DNA from 3 places in the Rhodoligotrophos appendicifer genome. Region 2 is predicted to be linked to each of the others. Evidence: riboswitches for the same ligand, from Rfam matches in the RefSeq annotation. Region 2 holds a riboswitch; each other region holds the start of a gene.
What was found. Region 2 has a riboswitch for cobalamin ahead of FKM97_RS02205 (CbtB domain-containing protein). Riboswitches for the same ligand answer to the same signal wherever they lie in the genome.
Positions count from the first base shown of each region.

Region 1 (3,273 bases), on a different contig from region 2:
GCGAAGCTATCCATGACCGCCGGCATGAGTTGACTCTTCAAAGCCTGGTATTGCTTCGCAGTCGCGTTCCCCCACACTTTTCCTTGAACGACAATTTGAGAGCCAATATCGCTTTGCGGTTTCAGCAGAACGGGGTTCATGTGCACAGACAATGGCTTACGCGCCGCTTTTGCCTGTAGAGCTTGCGCCCTGCCGATTTCTCCGCCGTCCACGGTAACGGCTGCATTGTTCGACATATTCTGCGGCTTGAAGGGGATTACGCTTTTGCCCCGATTGGCGAACGCTCTCGCCAATCCGGCCACAATCAACGATTTTCCAACATTGGATCCGGTGCCCTGGAACATGATCGCGGCCATGGGCTTAGAACTCGATTCCAGCCTGTGCTTTTACACCCGCCGCGAAATGATGCTTCACCTGCCCCATCTCGGTGACGAGATCAGCCATGTCCACGAGGTCCTTCGGAGCATTGCGCCCCGTCACCACAACGTGGAGATCCGCCCGCCGTTCAGTTAGCGCCGTCAGGATGGGAGCGAGAGCCAGATAGTCATACCGAAGAACGATGTTGAGCTCGTCCAGGATAAGCAGCCTGATGGTTTGGTCCTTCATGAGAGCCACCGCTTGGTCCCATGCAGCCTGAGCCGCAGCAATGTCACGCCCTCTGTCCTGGGTCTCCCAGGTGAACCCTTCCCCCATGGAGTGCCACTCGATGAGGTCTCGAAAATGGGTCAACATCTCCCGCTCGCCAGTCGACCAAGCGCCTTTGATAAACTGCACCACCCCGACCCGGCCGCCATTCCCCATCATTCTGAGAGCCAGGCCGAATGCCGCAGTCGATTTTCCTTTCCCCGGACCCGTGTGAACGATCAGAAGGCCTTTTTCAGCAATCGTCTTGGACGCAACCTCCGCATCCTGGATCGCCTTGCGCTTTGCCATCTTTGCCTTATGGCGATCCGCATCGGTAAATGTGTTCACGTCATTTGACTTTCATTGGAAGACCCGCCACCAGAAGAATGACCTGGTCCGCGATCGCTGCCATTCGTTGATTGAGCCGGCCCGCTTCGTCGCGAAAGGATCTCGCTAGCGCATTGTCGGGGACGATCCCCAGCCCGACCTCATTAGATACAAGCACCGTGGGTGCTTCTCGAGCCTTGAGCGCCCCCTCCAAATCCCCGTAAGCCTTTTCGAGGCGATGATTTCCTAACATCAGATTAGTGAGCCACAAGGTCAGACAATCCACGAGGACGGCTTGGGTGAGAGGGACTGATCGAACGGCCAATGCCAGATCGACTGGCGCCTCCAAAGTGATCCAGCCTGCTCCTCGCCTCGACCGATGTTGATCTATCCGTGTCTGCATCTCGTGGTCTGCTGCCTCAGCAGTCGCCAAATAGCACCACGGCGCTGGCGAGTCCTGGACCAACTTTTCCGCATAAGTGCTCTTGCCCGAACGGGCACCACCGAGCACAAGCGTGAGGAGGAGGTTTGCAACTTGCAACTCTGTATACCTAAGTCGGAGCTTGGCGGATTGACAGTCCCGTCAGAATGGTCATACCTAACCTTGGACGGTTCTTCCACACTAGGAAGATGAAAAGGGAATTCAGTGGCGTTGAAGGGAACTTCGACCATGCTGAAGCTGCCCCCGCAACTGTAAGCGGAAAGCCTGTGCTAGCGCCACTGACGAGTTTGTCGGGAAGGCAAGTACGAGAGGCGATTGTATCCGCGAGCCAGGAGACCTGCCGTCCTATGTGGTCCGATAGCTGGACGGGGTGTGTCAGCGGCGGGCAGCATCGAATCTGATGCTGGGATCCCCTGGATCATCGCGACTGATGCCACCCCGAGCGACCGGCGATGAAGGGCTGCATCAGAAAGTGACCAAAGCGAAACTCCATATTTGCGTGACCTGCAAATCGTCGCTCCCGGCTGACGCTGAGGCAAAGAATGCTGTCGGCCGTCAGCTTTATGAAGCAATGCGCTCTCTTGCCGGTGATTTCGGAGACGACGCGCCAGTGGAAGTGCGCCCGGTGGCATGCTTGGCAAATTGTGATCACGCCTGCTCGGCAAGCATATCCGCCACGGGAAAGTGGACCTATCTCCTGCGCGACCTGAATGCGGAGATGGCTGCGGATCTGATGACCTATTGTGAAACCTATCAGCGGTCGGAGACGGGCAACGTGTTTAGGTCTCGAAGACCGTCTTCAATGCACAGCTCGATCGCCGGAAGAGTGCCTTCCACGGGAATGATCTTGCCGAACACGGAGTTTACCGAATGAACATTTTGGCAGAGAAGATTCCAACGACGGTCATCACCGGCTTTTTAGGGGCTGGAAAGACAACGCTCGTGCGGCATTTGCTTGAGAATGCAGGGGGCCGACGCCTAGCGCTTATCGTGAATGAGTTTGGTACCGTTGGAGTGGATGGCGAAATCCTTCGGGGCTGCGGCATCACCTCATGCCCGGAGGAAAACATCGTCGAGCTATCTAACGGCTGTCTGTGTTGCACGGTGGCGGATGAGTTTTTGCCAACGATGGAAGCATTGCTGAACCGGTCGGAGCCCCCTGAGCATATTTTGATCGAAACATCGGGTCTCGCATTGCCCAAGCCGCTTCTCAAGGCGTTTGATTGGCCGACCGTGCGGTCTCGGATAACCGTTGACGGTGTTATTGCCGTCGTCGACGGACCCGCAGTAGCTGAGGGACGGTTTGCCGATGACCCCGAAGCCATCGCGCTGCAACGTCAGGCCGATGACAGCCTCGATCACGACAATCCTCTGGAAGAGGTCTATGAAGACCAGATCAACGCAGCGGATCTCATCATCATCAACAAGATTGACTTGATGGACGAAGCCACGCTGTCCCGGGTTAAGAGTGAAATCGCGTCGGCTACTCCGCGCGCAATCAAGATCCTGACGACAACGGAATCAAAGGTAGATGTGGCCATTCTCCTCGGCATGGGTGCCGGTGTGGAGGACGACTTGGCCGCCCGACCCTCTCATCACGACGGGCTCGATGATCATGAGCATGATGATTTTGATAGTTTTATTCTGACAGTTCCTCAGCAGCGCGCTCCCGAGACCCTTCTTCTTCAACTTCAGAAGGCGGCTGAAGCTCATGATATCCTCAGAATAAAGGGCTTCATCGGGATAGACGGTAAACCGCTTCGCCTTCTCATTCAGGGGGTGGGCCGCCGCTTCCGTCATCAATACGATCGCCCTTGGGATAAGTCCGAAGACCGATCAGGAAGAATAGTAGTTATCGGTCGCTCTGGTTTCGACAAGTC
Region 1 covers NZ_VHKL01000013.1:29,201-32,473, forward strand. Annotated here, with positions in the region: gene FKM97_RS23405 (cobyric acid synthase) at 1-356, opposite strand, end outside; gene cobO (cob(I)yrinic acid a,c-diamide adenosyltransferase) at 361-972, opposite strand; gene cobU (bifunctional adenosylcobinamide kinase/adenosylcobinamide-phosphate guanylyltransferase) at 974-1,492, opposite strand; cobalamin riboswitch at 1,544-1,752, shown strand; gene FKM97_RS27280 (DUF1636 family protein) at 1,824-2,267, shown strand; gene cobW (cobalamin biosynthesis protein CobW) at 2,264-3,273, shown strand, end outside.
Region 1: it holds a riboswitch for cobalamin, as region 2 does, so the genes downstream of both, FKM97_RS27280 (DUF1636 family protein) here and FKM97_RS02205 (CbtB domain-containing protein) in region 2, are expected to answer to the same signal.

Region 2 (3,273 bases):
GACAATGGCATTGATTCTTGCATCGCCGCCGGAGAGCTTTTGAAGTTCAGCGACCGTCTTTCCCACCATTTTTGAGGAGGAAGGCAGCAGCGCTTCAGTCATGTAATTCTTGATATCGATGGCAGTTTCGACACCACCTGCGCCGCCTGACCGGAGGGGCAGCAGGCGGTAGCCAACGACCAGGAAGAGGATGCCGGCGACGGTGAGGGCTGCCCCGACGGGGGTGAAATCGAACATGCTGAACGGCGTGCCTGTCATTTCCTCTCGAAGCCGCGAGACAATGATGTTGGGCGACGTGCCGACCAAGGTCATCAGGCCTCCGAGCAAGGCGCCGAATGCCATGGGCATCAAGAAGATGGAGACCGACACCTTCGATCGGTTCGCCATTTGGAATGCCACCGGGAGCATGATTGCTAGAGCACCGATGTTTTTCACGAACGCAGACAGCACAGCAACAGTCGTCACCAAGAGGAAGAGCTGCGTCGGAACACTGCGGACCTGCGGAAACAGCCTGTGAACAACAAGATCCATGATTCCAGTCCGCGAAATGATCGCGCTAACGACTAAAGCGCTGGCGACGATGATCACGATGTCGTCGCTGAAGCCTGAAAAGGCACGGTCATACGGGACGATACCCACGGCGACGGCGGCCAGCAGCGCCATGACCGCGACGAGGTCATAACGAACTCGCCCCCAAACCATGAGAGCCATCATGATCGCGATGGTGGCAAAGGCCGCGATTTGATCGAATGTCACCGAGCCGCTCCTAAATCATTGGCTGGAGCTGAACGCGGCAGGGCGTGAATCAGTCCCGACAAAAGGTCACGATACTTATAATCTTGCTGAGACGATGTGGAGAATGCGTCGGCCGGTCCCCTTTCTTTTTTCGGGGATAAGAGAAGGAACGCTAGCGCAAATTTCCAGCCCGAAAATGCCACCGCCTCCCGTCGCTCCGAAACTCGATAACTCCGAGGGGCTCTATATCGATGTGCCAGAAGGCTTTGCTCGGCGCGTTGAGCACGTCCAGAACGGCCGCCCGCATAACTGCGGAGTGGGTGATCGCCACGATTCGCTCACGGCGAGACACGAGCGTCTTAAGCCAAGCTGACACGCGCAGGCACACAGCGGATAGAGACTCCCCGCCATGCGGAGCAGCATTCATATCCCTGAGCCATTTTTCCAGGGCGACCGGATCCTCGGTATGAAGGTCCGCCAGCTTGCGACCGGCCCAGCGACCGTAATCGCAATCCCTGAGATCGTCGACCGGCAGGGCATCGAGAGAAAGAGCCTCAGAAGTCTGAAGCGCCGCCACAGCAGGGCTTCTATAGGCCACGGTGGCACGCAGGGGCTCCTTTCCCAGGACGCCGGCGGCCTCCATGGCGCGAACCTCCAGCGGCTCGTCATTCGGAAAGGCTGAGCTCTTCACCGCCGCAGTGGTGCCCTGGCAAATAAAGGTGAGACGAGCGGACATACGGATCCCTGCTAATGACGATCGATGGTTCTAAAGCTGATCAGATTGACAGGATTCCCCTCCATCGATACTGTTCCTCCTACCTAAGAGACGGGAAATCGGTGAAAATCCGATACGGTCGCGCCACTGTAACCTAAGCGGTTCGCCTCCGCTCCGGAAGTCAGACCCCTGATCGAAGTCGATGCCTCTAAGACGGGACGCAGTATCCCAGGAGCAGTTATATGGCCGATATCGCACTTGAACCGCATGTTCGTCCCGCGCCTTTGCCCGTCGGCGAAATTATGCCTTGGGCTGTCTTTGCCGGGCTTGTTCTTCTGATCGCGCTCTATTTCATCAGTGCGGAAGATGGTGCAACGGCTCTCTTCTCAGGCGGCTACATACACGAATTCCTTCACGATGGTCGCCATCTCCTTGGTTTTCCCTGCCACTGAGGAGCGCCCGACATGGTTGGAAGTCTTTTACTGCGCGGCATGATAGCCGGCGTAATCGCCGGAATTATTGCCTTTGGCTTCGCCCGCTTCTATGGCGAGCCCCAGATTGATCACGCAATCGCTTTTGAAGAACTCATGAGCGCGACCGAAGCCGATGCTTCGGAGCCGGAGCTGGTCAGCCGTGCCACGCAGGCAGGCATCGGCCTCTTTACCGGACTTGTGATCTATGGTGCGGCGGTCGGCGGACTTCTGTCCCTGGTCTTCGCCTTCACTTATGGCAGGATCAGCTCTCTCAGCGCCCGGGGCACTGCAGCGCTGCTTGCGCTGGGTGCATTCATCGCCATGGTCCTGGTGCCAGACCTGAAATACGCGCCCAATCCCCCAGCCGTCGGCAGCCCCGACACGATCGGCGCGCGGACACAGCTCTTCTTCATCATGCTCGTAGTTTCTCTGCTGACGATGGCCGCAGCAGTCACGATTACGCGTCGCCTTTGGACCTCGCAAGGGGCGTGGAACGCAGCCCTTGCAGGGGGCCTGTTCTTTGTCGCCGTCATCGCAGCGGTCCAGTACGCCATGCCCGACATCAATGAAGTTCCCGAGCAGTTCTCCGCCTTGGTGCTCTGGCGCTTTCGTCTCGCTTCCATCGGCATGCACGCGATCTTGTGGACCGTCCTTGGTATTCTCTTTGGCATCTTGGCGGAACGGACGCTGGCCGATCGTTCAAGCAGCCGATACGCCCCTCGCCCGGCCCTTCGCTAGGGTATGCAGGAGGCGGGAAAGCCAGATGTCAATTCGCCGGGCGCTTGGGCCCGGCTTCTACCAGGATTGCTGAGTATCCTCCTGCTCTTGATGGTTTCTGTGCCCTCAGCCCGTGCTCACAGCCTCGGGGCGCAGAACCATTCCGGCCTGCCCGTCCCTAATCTCACGCACGGTCAGATGGCCGTTATCGCCGACCACAGGAGCGCAATCCTCGCAGTCGCATCGCGTCAGTCGATAACCGACGAGACCTTCAGGCGGCTGCTGAACTACGCGAACATCCAGTACAGCTACTGCCTGTGGGGCATAGTGCCAGGCAGTGTTGAAGACGAGAACAGTCCCTTCAATCATTGCTCCCACGCCTATCTGGCCGCGCTCAAGGCTCTGCTTCTCCACCTCACGGAAGATGGAAACAATCAGGCTGCAGTCACACTGGCAGGGGCCATTGAACTCGACATGTTGAGGAGGAATGCATCTCTCGCCCTCTGCGTTCACAGCGGCGGAAGCTTCAACACGGCGGAGGTCGTTCCTCCGGCATGGGCCGATGTCTTCACCCATCCACCGAGCCTTGTGCTGTTTGGGGGTGTGCTCTTGGCATCCTCCTGCGCAGGGGCT
Region 2 covers NZ_VHKL01000001.1:469,482-472,754, forward strand. Annotated here, with positions in the region: gene FKM97_RS02195 (SLC13 family permease) at 1-756, opposite strand, end outside; gene FKM97_RS02200 (histidine phosphatase family protein) at 908-1,471, opposite strand; cobalamin riboswitch at 1,525-1,690, shown strand; gene FKM97_RS02205 (CbtB domain-containing protein) at 1,693-1,902, shown strand; gene FKM97_RS02210 (CbtA family protein) at 1,915-2,661, shown strand; gene FKM97_RS02215 (hypothetical protein) at 2,839-3,273, shown strand, end outside.

Region 3 (3,273 bases), on a different contig from region 2:
GTCAGTGCGGAGGTGCGCTCGCGGATGCCGCCGCGCACCGAGCATTATGGTCCCGCCGAGATCGAGTTGATCGACATCTTCACACCCGCCACCGCGAAGGGCGCGCCGATACTCGTCTATTTCCACGGGGGCGCGTGGCTGTTCAACTCGCGGCTCGATGCGTCCTTTCCCGCCCCCACCGTGGTCGGACGCGGGGCGGCCTTTTTGGCGCCGGACTTCAACACGGTGAAAGACGTCCGGTTGCCGGTAATGATCGAACAGTGCCGGGAAGCGGTCGCCTGGACCGCTCGCAATGCCGGGAGCTTCGGCGGCGACCCTGATCGTATCTATATTGCGGGCCACTCATCGGGTGCGCATCTCACCAGCTGCGTGCTGATCACTGACTGGGAAAAGCGCGGGCTGCCTGCGGATACGGTCAAAGGCGCTCTGGTGATGAGCGGGATGTATGATCTCTATCCCGCTATGCTGTCGTCGCGCGGCCGATATGTCAACATCACCCCGGCCGAGCAGGCGGCCGCAAGTGCCATGCGTCATCTCGATCGAATCGCCTGTCCCGTTGCGGTGACATGGGCCGTCTCGGAGAGCCCCGAATTTCGCCGGCAATCGATGACGTTTGCGAGTGCGCTTGAGGGCATGGGGCGGCTGGAGAGCCGAACGGAAGTCTTTACCGCCAACCACTTCACCGAACCCAGGCAGCTCGACAGACCCGACACCCAGGTCAGCCGCGCCTTGTTCAACCTCATGAAGATCTAGGATTGACTCAGCGAGAGCGGCCGAACATTGTCGCCTGTGACGGTGCCTCTTTGAGGCTCAATAGGGAACACGGTGCGGGGCTTGCCCCAACGCCGGGACTGCCCCCGCAACTGTAAGCGGCGAGTTGTCCGTCATAGGCCACTGGAGCCAAAAGCTCTGGGAAGGCGACGGAACGACAACGACCCGCAAGTCAGGAGACCTGCCGTCAACCGTGGTCACACGCGATCACATCGGGCGGGGTGTCTCGGTGGGTAGGTCTGCCGTTCTCCATCCGGAAGCGGCGATATCTCGATCGCGGTGACGTGCCACAAGGCCGCGTGCCGCTCGAGGTTTCATGTTCCTGCTCATCGTCCGCAAGGACTCCGCACCGGAGTGCCTTTCAACTCCTTCCTGCCCCATACCCAACACTGTCGTCCCCATCCGGACCTCCGTGTGCGTGGTGCTCACCGCGTTGCTCGCCGGGATCGCCAGCGCCAAGGCGCAGGATGCCGATCTCACCTCTGGAGGCAATGTCGACCTGCCCGAGATCTCGGTGACAGCCAATCTCGTGGAGACGCCCCTTTCACAGGTCGGGAGCGCCGTCACCATCATCACCGGTGAGGAGATTCGCGAGCAGCAGATCAAATTCGTGTCCGAAGCATTGCGGCAAGTCCCAGGGGTCGCCGTCAATCGGACCGGGCCGGTGGGGCAGTTCACCCAGGTGCGGATCAGAGGCTCGGAGGGCAACCAGACCAAGGTCTTCATCGACGGTGTCGAGGTGAACGACCCCGCAGCCGGATCCGAATTCGACTTCGCGCAGCTGCTCGCCGACGACATCGAGCGCATCGAAGTGCTGCGCGGGCCGCAAAGTGCGCTTTATGGCTCGGACGCCGTGGGCGGCGTCATCAACATCATCATCCGGCGTGGCGAGGGTCAGGTGCGGACAGCGGCGCGGGTCGAAGGCGGCGCGTTCGGCACCATCGACGGCAACGCCTCGGTGAGCGGCGGCACCGACCGATACAGGTTCATCGCCAGTGCATCAGGATTTCAGACCGAGGGCATTTCCGCGGCGAGCACTCGGCTCGGCAACACGGAGAAGGACAGCTACAGCAACGCTACTGTCTTCGCCAAGGGCGGCTACAGTTTAACCGACACTTTGGATCTCTCCGCCGTGGTCCGCTATACGGCCAACAGGACCGATCTCGATTCGGAGATGTTCTATCCAAAATACGGCCATACGGGACCGGTCGATTCGCTCCAGGACGTGAAGGGCGAGCAATTCTTCACGCGCGCCCAGGCGCGACTTGTACTCCTCGACGGTCATTGGGAACAGATCGCCGGGTTCGCCTATACGGATCAGAACCGGGCCTATCGCGATCTTGATCCGCGGATGGTGACCAGCAGCTATGACGGCGAGCGCAGCCGGCTCGATTACCAGTCCAACCTCTTCTTCACCACGCCTTCACTCCTGGATGCGAGCCATACGCTGACGTTTGCCGTCGAGCGTGACGAGGACAGAGCGATCTCCAAAAGCATCTGGTCGAGTTTCGACGAGACGATCGGTACAACCGGCTTCGTGGGACAGTATCAAGCGCGTTTCTTCAAGGATCTGTCGATTACCGGCAGTGTCCGGCATGACGACAATGACGTCTTCAAGGATGCGACGACGTATCGAGCGACGGCAGCCTATGTCATCGCACCATCAGGCACGAAGCTCCGAGGCTCGTATGGAACGGGCGTCAAGAATCCGACCCTGTTCGAACTCTACGGGTTCACCAACAATTACCGCGGTAATCCGGACCTGAAGCCGGAGGCCGCCGAGGGATGGGATGCCGGCTTCGATCAGCCTCTGTTCGGCTGGGGGACACTCGACTTCACCTATTTCAACCAGCGGATCACTGACCTGATTACGGGATCCGGCCAGACCTCCATCAATCTGCCGGGCACGTCGAAGATTGATGGCGTCGAGCTCGGAGTCAGTGTCACGCCGATGGCAAACCTCACGGTGCGGGCGTCTTACACCTATACGGATGGTGAGGATGCCAATGGCGACACATTGGTGCGGCGGCCAAAAAACATCGCCAGTCTCGACGTCAATTATGTGTTCCTGGACAACAAGGCGCAGCTTAATATTGGCGTTGACTACAATGGTGAACAGAAGGATTGGGTCTATAACGCTGACTACAGCGAGCGTTACACCATAAATCTCAAGGATTATACATTAGTAAATATCGCGGGTTCCTACAAAATCAACGACAATCTGCAGTTCTATGGCCGTCTCGAGAATATTCTCGACCAGAAATACTATGAGGTTTGGGGTTACGGCACGTTGGGTTTTGGCGGATATGCCGGCGTCAGGCTTACCTTCTGATGGGAACATCAATTCAAAAGCTGTTGGCGGGGCTTGCTCTTATCTGCCTTGCATCGAGCGCCGCTGCGGCTCCGCAACGGGTCGTCTCAATGAACATGTGTGCTGACGAACTGGTGCTGCGGATCGCGGACCCCCGGCAGATCGTCTCCGTGACCAGCCTGGCTCAGGAT
Region 3 covers NZ_VHKL01000006.1:170,283-173,555, reverse strand. Annotated here, with positions in the region: gene FKM97_RS14870 (alpha/beta hydrolase) at 1-753, shown strand, start outside; cobalamin riboswitch at 777-974, shown strand; gene FKM97_RS14865 (TonB-dependent receptor plug domain-containing protein) at 1,088-3,103, shown strand; gene FKM97_RS14860 (ABC transporter substrate-binding protein) at 3,193-3,273, shown strand, end outside.
Region 3: it holds a riboswitch for cobalamin, as region 2 does, so the genes downstream of both, FKM97_RS14865 (TonB-dependent receptor plug domain-containing protein) here and FKM97_RS02205 (CbtB domain-containing protein) in region 2, are expected to answer to the same signal.